3 regions of the Mitsuaria sp. BK041 genome follow, and region 1 is predicted to be linked to each of the others. Evidence: predicted binding sites of a transcription regulator. Region 1 holds the regulator's gene; each other region holds the start of a gene.
What was found. The regulator FliA, encoded in region 1, starts transcription of late flagellar genes. The targets are predictions, from matches to a motif close to CTAAAGTTTNNNNNNNNNNNGCCGNTA.
Positions count from the first base shown of each region.

Region 2: a site for FliA is predicted at 2,712-2,738, ahead of FHT38_RS00735 (putative motility protein). Genes of this name have one in related genera too.
Region 3: a site for FliA is predicted at 3,512-3,538, ahead of FHT38_RS11190 (FlxA-like family protein). Genes of this name have one in related genera too.

Region 1 covers NZ_JACHYT010000001.1:970,491-976,126, reverse strand. The annotation lists gene FHT38_RS04250 (methyl-accepting chemotaxis protein) at 12-1,301, opposite strand; gene FHT38_RS04245 (RNA polymerase sigma factor FliA) at 1,446-2,159, opposite strand; gene FHT38_RS04240 (flagellar biosynthesis protein) at 2,181-3,002, opposite strand; gene flhF (flagellar biosynthesis protein FlhF) at 3,389-5,056, opposite strand; gene flhA (flagellar biosynthesis protein FlhA) at 5,053-5,636, opposite strand, start outside.
Region 2 covers NZ_JACHYT010000001.1:168,110-173,745, reverse strand. The annotation lists gene FHT38_RS00755 (helix-turn-helix transcriptional regulator) at 1-512, opposite strand, end outside; gene FHT38_RS00750 (VOC family protein) at 509-910, opposite strand; gene FHT38_RS00745 (helix-turn-helix transcriptional regulator) at 1,034-1,951, opposite strand; gene FHT38_RS00740 (DUF3224 domain-containing protein) at 2,055-2,462, shown strand; gene FHT38_RS00735 (putative motility protein) at 2,488-2,703, opposite strand; gene FHT38_RS00730 (SDR family oxidoreductase) at 2,829-3,530, opposite strand; gene FHT38_RS00725 (HlyD family secretion protein) at 3,909-4,907, shown strand; gene FHT38_RS00720 (ABC transporter ATP-binding protein) at 4,904-5,636, shown strand, end outside.
Region 3 covers NZ_JACHYT010000001.1:2,640,367-2,646,002, reverse strand. The annotation lists gene accC (acetyl-CoA carboxylase biotin carboxylase subunit) at 1-2,023, shown strand, start outside; gene FHT38_RS11200 (VOC family protein) at 2,035-2,553, shown strand; gene FHT38_RS11195 (response regulator) at 2,594-3,028, opposite strand; gene FHT38_RS11190 (FlxA-like family protein) at 3,093-3,485, opposite strand; gene FHT38_RS11185 (inositol monophosphatase) at 3,619-4,407, shown strand; gene FHT38_RS11180 (MFS transporter) at 4,467-5,636, shown strand, end outside.

The sequences.
Region 1 (5,636 bases):
TAGAAAGCCATTCAGAAACCAAACGCCAACCTCACCCCGCCCCAGTGCCGCCCGGCAACGGTGACCGGCGCCGACGCCTCCTTGAGCAGCACGAAATTCCCGCCGCCCATATCGCGGCGGTAGGTTTGCAGGAGGAATGGCCGTTGATTCCGGGCGGACGCCAGCCCGGTGCGGTCATTGAATATCCGGCGATATCGGCTGTTGGCCGTGTTCCAGGCCGTGTCCCCGGCCCGTTGTGGCTGGCAATATCGCTTGTTGTGGGTCGCGACATACCCGTTGCGGTCGACCGCGATGCAGAACACCACCTTGTCCGAGAAAGTCAGCATCCGTTCCTGCACCTGCGGGAACAGCTGGTCCGCGATCTGCGTGAAGCGCGTGGTGAATTGCTGGGGATCGGTGCCGGCGATCGGCTGGTAGTGCTCGTCGAAAAGCGCCGCGGCGTCGATCTTGCGTTCCGCCACCGCGCGCTCGAGCAGCGCTGAGATTTCCGCCGCCGCCTCCTGCACCGCCTGGATGTACGGCGAGTCCTCGACCTCCACGCCGCTCGACGCGATCTGCTCGATCATCTGCTCCGACAGCCGCAGGAAGCGGTCGCTGCAGGCAAAGGCCGAGTCGAGCTTGCGCATCGCCTGCTGGATCTCGACGCCCAGCTCGCCGGAGCGCGCCGCCAGCAGCTGCGTCGTCGCCTGGCTCTCCTGCGCGGACTTGGCGATCAGGTCCACGTCGACCTCCACATCCGCGAAGGCCTGGTGGATCTTGCTCTGCGCGGCGCCTCCCGCGCCGTCCGCCCGCAACTCGCGGCTGAAGCTCTCGATCCGCGAATCGAGCGTCCCCACCGTGCCCATGATCGCCTTCGAGGACGCCTCGACTTGCGCCGCGAGGTCCTTCACCGCGTCCGCCACGACGCCGAAACCGCGTCCGGCCTCGCCGGCGCGCTTGGCCTCGACCGACGCGTTGAAGGCGACCAGCCGCGTCTGCAGCGCGATCTTCGTGATCTCCGACGCCGCGTCGCTCACCAGCCGCAGCGTCGAGACGATCTCGCCGACCTCGTCGCCCACGCCGGACAGCGCCGTGCGCGCGCGCCCCACCGCCTCGCGGGTCTGGTTCGTCGATTGGTTGATGCCGTCCTGCGCGTGCCGGACCTGCTCGAGCTCCGCGCCCAGCGCCTGCATCGCCTGCGCCTGCGAGGTCACGACCTTCTGCGTGTCCTCCAGCAGCCCGCGGACTTCGGCCGCGTCGCGGCCCAGTTTGGACACGCCGCCCGACAGTTCCCGGACGACGGTGGTGGTCTTGCCTTGCATCGTCGGCTCGCGCGGGCCGATCCCGGCGCCGCCCTCCGACGCGTCAGGCGACGCCTTCCCGGCTCGCCTGCGCAATGAGTCCCACATCGGACGCTCCCCCATGGTGTTTGGACCACAAGGACTGCGGCCGCTGTGCGGCCCGTTTTACCAGTCGCGCAGCTTCACGCGCAATCGGGCAATCGCTTGACTGTGCAGCTGGCACACCCGCGATTCGGTCACCTTCAGCACGGCGGCGATCTCTTTCAGGTTCATGTCATGTTCGTAGTACATGGACATGACGTAACCCTCGCGCTCCGGCAGGTTCTTGATGGCCTCCACCAGCGCCTCGCGCATGCGGTGGTCGCGCAGCATCGACATCGGATCGGCCGACTCGTCGCTGACGTGGCGGTCGAGGTAGTCGTCGCTGTCGTCATCCCCGGAGATGTCCTCCAGATAGACCAGCTGCGTGCCGCGTACCTTGCCCAGCATCTCCTGGTACTCGCCCAGCGAGATGCCCATCTCCGCGGCGATCTCCGATTCCTGCGGCGGGCGGCCCAGCTTCTGCTCGAGCTTGTGCACCGCGCTCTCGATCGAGCGCTGCTGCCGCCGGTTGCCGCGGCTCATCCAGTCGCTACCGCGCAACTCGTCGAGCATCGCGCCGCGGATGCGCTGCGTCGCGAAGGTCTCGAACTGCACGCCCTGCGCCGTGTCGAAGCGCGACAGCGCGTCCGTCAGGCCGATCAGGCCGACCTGGATCAGGTCGTCCAGTTCCACATTGGCCGGCAGCTTGGCGATCATCTGATGCGCCAGGCGGCGCACCAGCGGGCTGTACTGGCGGATCAGCGAGTTGTTGTCGAGTTGACCCTTGGCGGTGTACATCGTCTCGTCTCCCATCCGGGGTCAATGCGCAGCCAGGGTCACGCCTAGCGGGGCGCGGCCGGCCTTGGGCTGCCACATCGGCCGCGGACGCAGCGGCATCGCATCGGCGGCGCTGTCCAGCGCCGCGCCAGGCACCGACGCCAGCAGCAGCTCGCGCGCCATGTGACGCATCTCGTGCGTCAACGGCGCCGTCACCGGCTGGCGGGGATCCAGGCAGGCCCACTCGCGCAGCACCGCGCCGAGGAAACCATCGCCGCAGCTCGAAAGCTGCTGCGCGATCCGCTCGGCCAGGCGCAGCTGCGGATTGCAGGCCAGCAGCAGGCTGTAGACCATCAGGCCCGCCCGCTGCGTCAACCACTTCATGCCGGCGTAGGCGTAGGTCACGCTCTGCACGTCGGTGTCGGCCAGCAGCACCGGACGCACCTCGCGCGAGACCAGCACGCGGCTCAGTTCGGCCGCGCTGGCGTGCAGCAGGATCACGTCCGCGAACGGGGCCGCGTCGGTCACCGCTTCCAGGAACTGGGCGGCCGAGCCGTTGGCGTTGATGTAGCGCAGCGGCAGTCCGCGCGCGGCCAGGAAGGACACCTTGGCCGACAGCGCCTCCACGCAGGCCGCCAGGTCCACCGCCGCGAGGTCGGACGGCGCCGAGGCCTGCTCGCCGGCGTCCACCACCAGCGTGTGCAGACCCAGCTCGGCGAAGGCGGCGCACATGCCTTCGAGCAGCGCCCCGCTGCCCACGACATGCGGATTGCTCACCACCGGCACCACCCGCACCCGCGCGGTGGCGAAGAGGCGTCGCAGGCCGTCGGCCTGGTCCTTGGGAGCATTGCTGAAATCGCGCATTGGGCTGCTCTGTGTCGTCTTACGTGTTGGGTTCCAGCGGTCGTTTCCCTCTGTCAGGAAAGCGCCATTGCTGGAGCCGTTACCGGAAGTTTCGCCCCGGGGGCCACCCTTCGACGCGGAATTGAAAGGGGGAAACACCCCGCTTTTCTCTGCCGCTTTCGCCCTCGCTTGCCTCTGGCCCGGCGACTTCAGGCCGTTGCCGGCCTGGGTCGCGCACAGGACAAGTTGACCACCATGCTGCAACGTCGGGTTAACAAAGCCCCAACGACAGAAGGGAAGAGCATGGCTCTTCCCAGGTTCGAGGCGTTCGGGGACGGCCACCACCCTCACCCCCACCCTCTCCCGCAAGCAAGCGGGCGAGGGAGTCAGGAGGGGGTGTTGTTCGGTCAGTTCAGGCCCATGGGCGAGGCTGCGCCGGCCGACGCGCCGACGGAGCCGGCGGTGAAGATCAGGTTGACGTCGGAGGCGTCCATGCGCCAGGCCGACTGGCCGTGGCTGCGCAGCGCGCGCTGCACCAGGGCCTGCGACGACAGGCGATGCCAGTCTTCCGGCACGCGCTGGCCGTTGGTGACGCCCAGCACCCGCAGCTTGTGGCGGATCACCGTGTCCAGCGCCGGGGCCAGCTTCACCGCCTCGTCCAGCTTGGACAGGATCACGCCCTGCGCTTCCGCGCCGCGCCAGGCGCCGACCACGTCCTCGATCGTCTCGCCCTGCTGCGCCGCGTTGACGACCAGGATGCGCTTGATGCTCTTGTGCGCCAGCATGTCCAGCAGCTCGGCGGTGCGGCTGTCGCGCTGCGCCGTGCCGGCCGTGTCGATCAGCACCATCTTCTTGCCGGCCAGCAGCTCCAGCAGGTCTTCCAGCGAGGCGCGGTCATGCGCCGTGTGCACCGGCACGCCGAGGATGCGGCCATAGGCGCGCAGCTGCTCGTGAGCGCCGATCCGGTAGGCGTCCAGGGTGATCAGGCCCAGCTGGCTCGCGCCGTACTTGGTGGCGAAGGCCGCGGCGATCTTGGCCGTCGTGGTCGTCTTGCCGACGCCGGTCGAGCCGATCATCGCGAACACGCCGCCCTGGTCTTCCAGCGCCGGCATCTGCTCGGCGGTGTGGACGTTGCGGGCCAGCACGTTCGAGGCCCAGGCCTGCGATTCCGATTCCTCGGTCATCGGGGCCGGCAGGCCCTCGACCAGCTTGCGCACCAGCGCGGGCGAGAAACCGGCGTCCAGCAGCTTCTGCGTCAGGCGGGCCTGCGCGGGCTGGCGCTGCAGCTTCTCCATGAAGGCCAGGGCGCCGAAGCGCTCCTCGATCATGCCCTTCATGGCGCGCAGCTCGGACATCATTTCCTGCTCGCGACGCGACGACGCGGGCATGTCGTTCAGCGGATGGCCGCCGAAGCCGCCACCGACGCCGCCCAGGTCGGCGACCGGCTGCTGCACGCGGATCTCGTCGCGCAGCACCGGCGGCACGATGCGCGGCGCGGGCGCCGGAGCGGGCTGTTCATACGCGCGCTCGTCGACACGGCGCGCGCCCAGGGTCTGCATCGCGGCACGGGCGCGCTGGTCGCGCTGCGCGGCCATCGAGGCGACCGATTCATTCATCTGGGCCTGTGCGTAGGCGGCGGGCGCCGGCTCGTCGATCATCGGATCGGGCAGGCCGTTGAGCTCGGCCGAGCGGCGCTTGAGCATGCGCTCGCGCACGTAGTCCTGGAAGGACAGCGTGCTCATGGCCATCGCGTTGACGTCCTCGCCGACCGAGGCGCCGAAGCCGGGCTCCGCGCGCTGCGGGGCCGGCGACGCGGCCAGGCGCTGCTTGAGGGCCTGGCGCGGTTGCGCTTCCTGGCGCTGCGGCTGGGCGGCCTGGCGCGGCGCGGCGGCGGCGCGGGGCGCCTGGGCGGCCACGCGCTCGATCTGCGACATGCCTTCCGGCGCCATCGCCAGCACTTCCACGCCTTCCGGGCAGGGCTTGTTGGAGAGCACGACCGCGTCGTCGCCGAAGGCCTGGCGGACCAGGGCCATGGCTTCGCGGGAATTGCGGGCGGTAAAGCGTTTGACGTTCATGCCGTGCCTCCGATGATGGAGCCGATGCGGATCGTGTGCGTTTCAGGAATCTCGCTGTGTCCCAGGACCTTCAGCCGCGGCGCAGCGCGCTTGAGCAGTCGGGCCAGGGGCGCGCGGATCAGGTCAGGCACCAGCAGGCAGGCGGGCAAACCACGGTCCTCCTGGGACTGGGCGGTCTGGGCGGCACTCCGCGCAAGCGTGTCGGCCACACCGGGATCCAGCGCCGCGCCGTGAGGCGAGTGCAGGGCCTGCGTGACCAGGCGCTCCAGCTCCGGATCGAGGGCGATGACATCCAGTTCCTTGGCCGGACCGTAGATCTGCTGCACGATCGCCGGGGCGATGTGGATGCGGATGCGACGGGCCAGCTCGGCCGGATCGGTGGTCTGCGTGGCGTTCTCCGCCAGGCTTTCCACGATGGAGCGCATGTCGCGGATGTGCACGCCCTCTTCCAGCAGGAACTGGAGGACTCGTTGCAGGGCGGCGACATTGACCATCTTTGGAATCACGTCTTCGATGAGCTGAGGCGCTTGCTTGGTGAGGTGATCCACCAGCTGCTGGGTTTCCACCCGGCCCAACAATC
Region 2 (5,636 bases), 800 kb from region 1:
TCCAGCATCTGCTGGCGCACCACCGCCTCGGGCCGCGACGGGTCCGGGGCGAGGCCACGTCGCGCGCGCTCGAAGGCCTCGGCCAGGCCCTCCGGCACGCGGCGCAGCACCCGCGCCGGAGGCGGGGCCACCTCGGACGCGTCGGCAGAGGACTGGCGCTGCGCGGTGGCCAGGTAGTAGGGATCGTCCAGCACCGTCCCGCCGAACATGAGCCAGCGCGCCTCGTAGCGCTCGCCATCGGTGATGCGGTTGTGGAAGTCGACCGTGTGCCCGCCGGCCAGCAGCAGCGCCTGGCCGGGCAAAGCCCGGACGGCGCTGCCGCGCGCGGGCTTGACCGTCTTGATGCCGCGGTCGACGACGATGACGGCCGGCCGCTCGACGCGGATGCGCACGATCTCCAGCCCCTCGCCCTGCACGACGTGCGCGGCGACGCCCAGGCCGGGCCTGACATGCAAGGTCCGCGCGAGCTCTGCCCCGGTGGCCAGGCTCGCGCTGCCGCAGGCGACGCTCAAGGCGATGTCTTCACGCGATGCAGGGCGCACAGCTTGTTGCCATCGGGGTCACGGACGTAAGCCAGGTAGAACTGCCCGAGCGAATCGACGCGCAGGCCGGGTGGCTCCTCGATCGAGACGCCGCCATGGGCCACCGCCGTGTCGTGGAAGGCATGGACCTGCTCCGGCGACGCGCAGCGGAAGGCAATGGTGCCGCCGTTGGCGAAGGTCGCGGGCTCGTCGTTGATCGGCTGCGCGATGCCTAGCGTACCGCCGTCATGGCGGTAGAACAGGCGCTGGTGGCCGGACTTGACCTGGTGCGGCATGACCCCGCCCACCCCGAGCACGCCCAGCACCTGGTCATAGAAGCGCCGCGCGCGGTCGATGTCGTTGGTGCCGATGACGATGTGGTTGAACATGAACACTCCTTGTGGATGACGCAGCCAGTGTAGGCAGCGCCGGCGCCGGCTCCTCGCCGCGTCCGTTCAAGTTCGGTGCCGATCCGATCAGGCCCATGGCGATCGGCCGGCGGCATGGACACCTCAACGCGCCGCTGCCGATTCGCCCGAGTCGCGGTGCAGCGCGCTCACATACGCCCTCGGCGTCATGCCGACCAACTGGCGGAAGTCCCGGATGAAGTGCGCCTGGTCGAAATAGCCGAGGCGCTGCGACAGTTCGGCGTCGGGCTTCGCTTCACCGCTCTGCAGCAAGGCGAGCGCCTCATGCAGCCGGTAACGTGCGATCACCCATTTCGGACTCGCTCCCACGTAGTGCCTGAAGTCCCGCTGCAAGCGACGTGCGGACTCTCCCGTCATCGCGCACAGCTGTTCGACCGAAGTGATGCCCGCGTCACGGCCTATGACCTCGACGATCTCCGCCAACCTCGCGCCGCGCGCATCCACCACCGCCGGAACTCGCGCGCGCAGTACGGCCTCGATGCGCGCCTTCCCCGCCTCGGGAGCGTCGGCCAGCGGCGGATCGAGCAACCGATCCACATCGTCACCCAGCAGGCCGCGGGCATCGACCTGCCGGTCCATCAGGTCGGCCGCCGGCGAATTCAGGAACGCCGGCAGCGCTCCGACCTTGAACTTGACGCCATGCACCCAGCCGTGACCGGCAAGCGTCCGGTTGAAACGTGCTCGATGGACGCCCCACAGGCGCACCGCGCCGTCTTCCACGACCAGGTGGACATTGGGATGGGGCAGCGTCGATTGAACCTGCGGCGGACATCCGCGGAGATCCCAGCTCACGAACCAGTGATGCTCGATCCAAGGCGCCAGATCGGCGCTGGGTGGCTGCCGGTCATGGCGGAAGCGCCCTGGCGCCAGTCCGGGGTAGAGAACGCCTCGCGCGCCGCGAGGGGCGTGTGCTGTCATGCGATGCCGATGTCGTGTTTTTCCTATCGCCGGGATGGCGGTTCCGGTGCAATGGGACGAAATCAACTCCGTCCCGATCACCATGCCAGCTCTTGCGACGAGTATCGCCGCGCTCCTGTCCGCAGGTTCCGCGATGGCCGCCCCGGCGCCCGAGGCCACAGCGCCTGCCGTTTCCGCGAGTGCGCCGATGGCGCCGGCCCGCGTCGCTCGCGGCCTCTTCGACGTGAAACTCACCGCCCAGCCACTGGAACCCGGCGAGGCGCCGGCTCAACCGGCCCGGACGCTGATCCACAAGCAGTTCCGCGGCGACCTCGAGGCCAGCGGCATGGGACAGATGCTGTCCTTCCGCAGCGCGACGCCCGGCTCGGCGGGCTATGTCGCCATGGAGCGCGTGGAAGGGCGTCTTGCGGGTCGCAGCGGTTCCTTCGTGCTGATGCACCTCGGCGAGATGACGCGCGGTGCGCCTCAGCTGTCGGTTCGCGTCGTGCCCGACTCCGGCACCGGCGAGCTGGCCGGCCTGAGCGGCGACATGAGCATCGAGGCCCGCAACGGACAGCACCTCTATGTCTTCACCTATCGCCTGCCCGGCGAGTAACGCGGACAGGCGCCGCGCCGCAGGATCAGGCGTAGGTGTTGATGTTCCGCCCGAGCGTGCCCTCGGTGGCCAGGGCAGGCGCCTGCGGCAAGGCGGCGAGCAGGGCGGCGGCGCCGGCTTCCTGGACGTCCATGGCCTTGCGCAGCACCAGCAGGCTGGCGGCATTGCCGGCCGTGCCGGGCGTGCGGCGGGATGCATTCCGGACCACGGCGTTGACGCTGGGGGAGTTGGCGATGACCATGCAGGCACTATCGGCCGCTTCCGCGCCAACTTGAGCGGAATTTCACGAAGTGGCCGCCGCTCCCGCGCCGAGCCACCTCGCCCGCCGCCTCACCCACCACGTCGCGCGCGGCCGTGGACGCCGCCTCAGACGCCGCCGCGGTAGCTGCCCTGCTCCGCCGACAGACCCGCCTTCACCGCGCGCGTCATGTCATCGGCATAGACCTCGTCCTTGCCGGCGGCCAGCGCCGCCAGCACCTGTCGGGCGACGTCCAGCGGGTCGGTCTTCGGTGCATCGATGCCGGCCGTCATGTCGGTGTCCATGAAACCGACGTGCAGCCCCAGCACCGCCGTGCCCTGGTCCTTCAACTCCTGGCGCAGTCCGTTGGTGACCGACCAGGTCGCCGCCTTGGACACGCTGTAGGTCGCCGCGCCGGTCAGGTTGAGCCAGCTCAGCACCGACAGCACGTTGACCACCGCGCCGCCGCCCTGCTCCTTGAGCACCGGCGCGAACGCGCGGGTCAGCTCGAGCGGTCCCACGACGTTGGTCTCGAACTCATCGCGCAGCGCGGCGATCGCCTGCTCGCCCAGCAGCGGCGAGCCGCGGGTGATGCCCGCGTTGTTGATCAGCAGCGTGACGTCACCCGCCGCCCGCACCGCCGCGGCGATCTGGTCCGGCTTGGTGACGTCGAGCCGGAGCGGCGTCACGCCGGGCAGGTCGATGGACGCCGGATCCCGCGCCGCCGCGTAGATCTTCTTCACGCCGGCGGCCTGCAGCGCCTTGACGAAGCTCTTGCCGAGACCGCGATTGGCGCCGGTGACCAGCGCGACAGTGTTCTTGAAGTCCATGGTGAATCCTTGAGCAGTGGAAGAGGGTGGAGTGGCTGTTTTCAATTTCACTCGACATGAATAATGTAATGTCGACCATCATCTAAACGCCGAACCGCGCACGCCTTGCCCCTGTCGGCGGAGGGGACGTCGCCGAGCCGCGCGGACCGATGTTGGCGCTCCGGCTACTCGCGCGCGCAGCTGGCTCAGGGGCAATAATCCCGGCCATCCCGTCGTCCGGAGAAGCCGCCGATGCCCACGATGCCGCGCCGCCCGCCTCACCGCCTCTTCCGTTGGAATGGGGTCCGGATCGGTCGCCAGGCCGAGGCGGTCCGCGCGGCCGGCGCGGCGACCCCGCAGGCTCCGGAGGCTCGGGGAGCAGGTCGCGCGAATGCGGTCATGGCGCTGCTGGCCGCCACAGCCCTCGCCGCCTGCGGTCGCGAACCGCCGCCAGCCTGGTCCGGTTATGCCGAAGGCGATCCGGTCTACGTCGCGGCGCCGGTCGCGGGCCAGTTGCTCGACCTCCAGGTGCAGCGCGGCGACACCGTGGCGGCCGGCGCGCCGCTGTTCAGCATCGACGTCACCCCGATGCGCGCCGCCCGCGCCGAAGCCGATGCGCGACTCGCCGCTGCCCGCGCGGAGCAGGCCGATGCCGCCAAGGGCCGCCGTCCCGACGAGATCGCGATGAGCCGGGCCCAACTGGCACAGGCGCGCGCGCAGTCCGCGCTGGCGGAGACCGACCTGGCGCGGCAGCAGCAGCTGATCGGCCAGGGCTTCATCTCGGCGGCGCGGCTGGACGACGCCCGGGCCGCCGCGGCGCAGGCGCGCCAACGCGTGCGCGAGCTCGAGTCCTCGTTGCGCGTGGCGGAACTGCCCGCGCGCAGCGATCAGCAGGCCGCCGCGCGCGCCAATGCAGAAGCCGCCTCGGCCGCGCTCGAACAGCAGCAGTGGCGCGAAGCGCAGACCCGGCAGCGCGCGCCAACCGCCGGCCTGGTCGACGACACCTTCTATCGCGTCGGGGAGTACGTCAACGCCGGCCAGCCGGTCGTGGCGCTGCTGCCGCCGTCGCAGCGCAAGGCGCGCTTCTACGTGCCGGAACCGGAGCTGGCCTCCCTGCGCCAGGGGCAGGCGGTGCTGCTGAGCTGCGACGGTTGCGGCGCGCCGATCGCCGCGCGCATCAGCTACATCTCGCCGCAACCGGAGTACACGCCGCCGGTGATCTATTCCAACAGCCAGCGGGCGCGACTCGTGTTCCTGGTCGAGGCGCGACCCGATCCCGCACAGGCGACGCGCCTGCATCCGGGACAGCCGCTGGAGGTGCGCCCGTCTGCGGGTGCAGCGTCTGCGACTGCCGGTGCCGCGTCGATGGCATCGGCCGCTTCCGGCGGGCGCTCATGACCGAGCGCAGCGCGCCGACGACGCTCCCCGGCGACGGCGCCGGGGCGTCCGCGAGCGACCTGGCCATCGACGTCCGCGGCCTGACCAAGCGCTACGGCCAGCGGACCGTCGTGGACCATGTCGACCTGCAGCTCGGACGTGGGCGCATCTGCGGCTTCCTCGGCCCCAACGGCAGCGGCAAGACGACCACGATCCGGATGCTGTGCGGACTGCTCACGCCCGACGAGGGCGAGGGCCGTTGCCTCGGCCTGGACATGCGCCGGCGCGCGGCTGAGATCAAGCGCCAGGTCGGCTACATGACGCAGCGCTTCGGGCTCTACGAGGACCTCTCCATCCGCCAGAACCTGGACTTCATCGCGCGGCTGTTCGAACTCGACGCGCGGCCTCGCCGCGTGGACGAGGCGCTGGAACGGCTCGGACTGAAGACGCGGCAGGACCAGCTCGCCGGCGCCCTGTCCGGCGGATGGAAACAGCGGCTGGCGCTGGCCGCCTGCCTGCTGCATGACCCTCGCCTGCTGCTGCTCGACGAGCCGACCGCCGGCGTCGATCCGAAGGCGCGCCGCGACTTCTGGGACGAGATCCATCGGCTCGCCGCCGACGGCATCACGGTGCTGGTCTCGACGCATTACATGGACGAGGCCGAGCGCTGCCACGAGCTCGCCTACATCGCCTACGGCCGGCTGCTCGCGCGCGGCACGCAGCGCGAGATCATCGCGCAGGCCGGCCTCA
Region 3 (5,636 bases), 1.7 Mb from region 1:
GGGCATCGCCACGGTGGCGGTGTATTCGGAGGCGGACAAGGACGCCCGCCACGTGGAGCTGGCCGACGAGGCCGTGCTGCTGGGCCCGGCGCCCTCGCGCGAGTCCTACCTGGTGGCCGACAAGATCATCGCCGCGGCGAAGCAGACCGGCGCCCAGGCCATCCATCCCGGCTATGGCTTCCTGTCGGAGAACGAGGACTTCGCGCGCCGCGTGGAGGAGGAAGGCCTGGTTTTCATCGGGCCCAAGCATTACTCGATCGCGGCGATGGGCGACAAGATCGCCTCCAAGAAACTCGCGGGCGAGGCGCAGGTCAACACCATCCCCGGCCACAACCAGCCGATCGAATCACCCGACGAGGCCGTGGCCATCGCCCATCGCATCGGCTACCCGGTGATGATCAAGGCGAGCGCGGGCGGCGGCGGCAAAGGGCTGCGCGTCGCGTTCAACGACAAGGACTGCCACGACGGCTTCACCAGCTGCCGCAACGAGGCGCGCGCGAGCTTCGGCGACGACCGCGTGTTCATGGAGAAGTTCGTCGAGTCGCCGCGCCACATCGAGATCCAGGTGCTGGGCGATGCCCAGGGCAACGTCGTCTATCTGTGGGAGCGCGAGTGCTCGATCCAGCGCCGCCACCAGAAGGTGATCGAGGAGGCGCCGTCGCCCTTCATCAGCGAGGCCACGCGCCGCGCGATGGGCGAGCAGGCGGTGGCGTTGGCCAAGGCGGTGAAGTACCAGAGCGCGGGCACGGTGGAGTTCGTGGTCGGCAAGGACCAGTCCTTCTACTTCCTGGAGATGAACACGCGGCTGCAGGTCGAGCATCCGGTCACCGAGTGCATCACCGGGCTGGATCTGGTCGAGCTGATGATCCGCGTCGCCGCGGGCGAGCCGCTGCCGTTCAAGCAGGACGAGATCAGGCGCGAGGGCTGGGCGATCGAATGCCGCATCAACGCGGAGGATCCATTCCGCAACTTCCTGCCGTCGACCGGCCGGCTGGTGAAGTACCAGCCGCCGGAGACCTCGATGGAGGCGGCCGGCGAGGCGCGCTTCGGCGTGCGCGTGGACACCGGCGTCTTCGACGGCGGCGAGATCCCGATGTTCTACGACTCGATGATCGCCAAGCTGATCGTGCACGGCCGCGACCGCGACGACGCGATCGCCAAGATGCGCGAGGCGCTCAACGGCTTCGTGATCCGCGGCATCTCGAGCAACATCCCGTTCCAGTCGGCGCTGCTGGCGCATCCGGACTTCCGCTCGGGCGACTTCAACACCGGCTTCATCGCGCAGCACTACGGCAGCGGCTTCCACGCCGAGGACGTGCCGCACGACGATCCGGACTTCCTGGTGGCGCTGGCCGGCTTCATCCGCCGCAAGGCCCGTGAGCGCGAGGCCGGCATCACCGGCCAGCTGCCGGGGCATGAGGTCCGCATCGAGCACGACTACGTCGCGGTGGTCAACGAAGGGCAGGGCAGCTTCCGGCGGTATCCGCTCAACATCACCGAGTACGTCGGCGCGCAGGGCGAGGCGTTGATCCGCGTCGGCGCCGAGGGCGCGGATGGCGTCGAGGGCCGCGGCCAGGCGCAGGGCGGCGGCAAGTCCTACCGCATGGTCAGCACTTCGCGGCTGAACGACACGCGGCTCTTCGGCACCGTGAACGGACGGCCCTTCGTCGCCCAGGCCGAGCGCGGCACGCCGAGGGCGCCGCTGGCCTATCGCATCCAGCACAACGGGCGCGCGATCGAGGTCACGGTGCTGTCGCCGCGCGCGGCCGAGCTGCACCGGCTGATGCCCTACAAGGCGCCGCCGGACACCAGCAAGCTGCTGCTGTCGCCGATGCCGGGGCTGCTGGTCCACATCGCCGTGCAGCCGGGGCAACTGGTGCAAGCCGGCGAACGGCTGGCGGTGATCGAGGCGATGAAGATGGAGAACATCCTCACCGCGACGCAGGACGTGAAGGTCGCCGAGGTGCTGGCCAAGGTGGGCGAGAGTCTGGCGGTCGACCAGCCGATCGTGCGTTTCGAATGAAGGGGCAGGCCATGACCGCATCCGCAACGACGACCGCAACGACCACCGCATCCACGACCGCCGCGGCGAAGCCCTACCGCATCCTCGGCATCCAGCAGATCGCGATCGGCGGCCCGGACAAGACGGCGCTGCGCCGGCTGTGGGTGGACGTGCTGGGGCTGCAGGTCACCGGCAACTTCGTCTCGGAGCGCGAGAACGTCGACGAGGACATCTGCGCCATCGGCAGCGGGCCGCACAAGGTCGAGGTCGACCTGATGCAGCCGCTGGATCCGGAGAAGAAACCGGCCGTGCATGCGACGCCGCTGAACCACGTCGGCCTGTGGGTCGACGACCTGCCGAAGGCGGTCGAGTGGATGACGGCCAACGGCGTGCGATTCGCGCCGGGCGGCATCCGCAAGGGCGCGGCCGGCCACGACATCTGCTTCATCCATCCGAAGAGCAATGACGAGTTCCCGATCGGGGGCGAGGGCGTGCTGATCGAGCTGGTGCAGGCGCCGGAGGACGTGGTGAAGGCGCTGGGAGGGGGCTGAGCGCGGCGGACCCGGCCGGCCCGGCGTCAGCCGGAGCGACTCAATCGACCAGGATGTTCCGGTTCTTCAGCGTCAGGTGGATCTTGTCGCCGACCGTGTCCTTGTTGAACGGCTTGACGATGTAGCCGGTCGCGCCGAGCTGCGCGGCGCGGATGATGTCTTCCTTGCGGCCCTCGGCGGTGACCAGCAGCACCGGGATCGTGCGCAGCGCGTCGCCTTCGGGTTTGGTGCGCAGCGCCTCCAGCAGCTGGAAGCCGTTCATCACCGGCATGTTGACGTCGCTGAGCACGAAGTGCACCGGCTCGCCGGATTCGGCCGACAGCTCCAGCTGCCGCAGCGCCGCCTTGCCGTCCTCGGCCTCCAGGATCTTTTTGAAGCCGAGCTCGCGCAGCAGCCCGGAGATGATCCGGCGCATGGTCGAGAAGTCGTCGACCACCAGGAAACAGAATTCTTCGCGCTTGATCGTCGTGACCATCTGACACCTCTTCAGGCGGGGAATCGTAGCGCGGCAGGATCCGCGCCCGAGCGCCCGGCGCGCGTCAGGCGACCTCGTCCAGCAGCGCGCCCAGCATCGACGTCGCCGGCGAGCGCCGGCCCACCGGCTCCTCCTCGGCGCGAGCCGTCGTCGGTGCCGTCGGTGCCGTCGGCGGGGCGCTGCGGGCCGCGGCCTTCGCCTGGGCGGCTTCCGCGGCCGCCTTCTGGATCTGCGCGATCTGCTCCATCACCATCTGCATCTGCGTCTGGAGCAGCTTCTGGCGCTTGTCCTTGGCGGACGCGTCCATCGTCGAATCGGTCGCCAGGTCCTTCATCTGCTTCTGCAATTGCTTGAGCTGGGCCTGCAGGCGGGCGATCTGCGCATCGCTGCCCGACCCCGAAGGCGCGGACGTGGACGATCCGGCGGGGGCGGCGGCGGTGGGAACGGCGACATGCATGGAAACTCCTTCGGCAACCCTCGGGATATCGACCGCCGGGGGCAGGTCTTGAGCGTCGTCCGGGCGCATGCCGCGCAGCGTGCCGGCGCGCCTGTCGCCGCGAGGGGCAAGCCCGTGCGGGTAGCATCGCCGGATGAGCGCCACCCGTCCCGATCCCGTCGCCGAGCTGCTGCGGCACGCCGCCACCACCTACATCGCACCGCGCTTCCGCCGCCTGGCGGATGGCGACGTGATGCAGAAGGCGCCCGGGGAATGGGTCACGACGGTGGACCGGGAGGTCGAGGCCTTCCTGACCCCCGAGCTGCGCGCGCTGGTGCCCGGTTCGCGCGTGGTCGGGGAAGAGCAGTGCGCGGAGACCCCGGAGCTGCTGGACCAGCTCGATGAGGGTCAGGTGTGGCTGGTCGATCCGCTGGATGGGACCTTCAACTTCATCTCGGGGCGCGAGCCGCTGTCGTCGATGGTGGCGCTGCTCGAGGATGGCGTGGCGGTCGGCGCCTGGATGCTCGATCCGATCGGCGGCGTGCTGCATCACGCGCGGCGCGGGCAGGGCGCCTGGCGCGAGGGCGAGCGGCTGAAGGCGGCGCCGGGACCCGGGCTGCGCCGCGCGGTCGTCAAGACGCGCTTCCTGCCGCAGGAACACCAGGCCCGTGTGGCGACCTGGCAAGGCGTCGAGATCCTGCCGGGCTTGAACTGCGCGGGTGCGGAATACCCCGCGCTCGTCGAGGGCGCCTTCGATGCGACGCTCTACTGGCGCAAGCTCGCCTGGGACCACGCGCCCGGCACGCTGTTCGTTACCGAGGCCGGCGGCGTCGCCGCGCGGCTGGACGGCGCGCCGTACCGCGCGGGCGACCGCGAGCCCGGGTTGCTCGTGGCGCGCAGCCCCGAGGTGTGGGACGAAGCCGCGGCGGCCTGGAAGGTCTGACCGAGCCTGCGCCGTCGAACACCCCGAGCGGGGAACGCCGATTGCCGCATCACCCGTCGATGACGGCCTCGCTCGCTTCCCTGGACATCGCCCGCCGGCTCGATCGGCTGCCCTGGTCACGCTGGCACTGGCGCGTGGTGCTCGCGCTGGGCGTGGCCTGGGTGCTGGACGGCCTGGAGGTGACGCTGGTCGGCTCCGTCGGCGCCGTGCTGGAGCGACCTGACACGCTGGGTCTGTCCGCGGTGCAGGTCGGCTGGTCCGGCTCGCTCTACCTGGCCGGCGCGATCGTCGGCGCGCTGGTGTTCGGCCGCCTGTCCGACCGGCTCGGTCGCAAACGGCTGTTCCTCGCCACGCTGGCCGTCTACGCCGTCGCGACGCTCGCCACCGCCTTCTCGACCGATTTCGCCTTCTTCGCGCTGTGCCGCTTCGTCACCGGCCTGGGCATCGGCGGCGAGTACGCCGCCATCAACTCCGCCATCGACGAGCTGGTGCCGGCCCGCGTGCGCGGCCGCGTGAACCTGGCGATCAACGGCAGCTTCTGGATCGGTGCCGCGCTCGGCGCCGCGGCCAGCCTGCTGCTGCTGCATCCGGACGTGCTGGGCCCGGTGCGGGGTTGGCGCGTCGGCTTCGCGATGGGCGCGCTGCTGGCGGTGGCCATGGTGCTGGTGCGCCGTCACGTGCCAGAAAGCCCGCGCTGGCTGCTGCGCCACGGTCGCGTCGAGGAGGCGCAGCGCATCCTGGCCGACATCGAGGCGCAGGTCGCCGCCCAGCACGGCCCCTTGCCCGAGGTGCCGCCGGTCGCGCGCCGGGAGCACCGCCGCGCGGTGCCCGACCTGCGCGAGGTGCTGCACGTGCTGCTGCGGCGCTATCGCACGCGCAGCGCCGTGGCGCTGGCGCTGATGCTGGCGCAGGCCTTCTTCTACAACGCGATCTTCTTCAGCTATGCGCTGGTGCTCACCCGCTTCTATGGCGTCGAGGACCACCGCGTGGCGCTCTACATCTTCCCGTTCGCGCTGGGCAATGTGCTGGGGCCGCTGCTGCTGGGGCCGCTCTTCGACCGCGTCGGGCGGCGGCGGATGATCGCGCTGACCTACGGACTGGCCGGCGTGGGCCTGGCCGCCACGGGCGTGGCCTTCGTCGCGGATGTGCTGGACGCGCGCTCGCAGGCGCTGTGCTGGTCGGCGGTGTTCTTCTTCGCGTCCGCCGCCGCGAGCTCCGCCTACCTGACG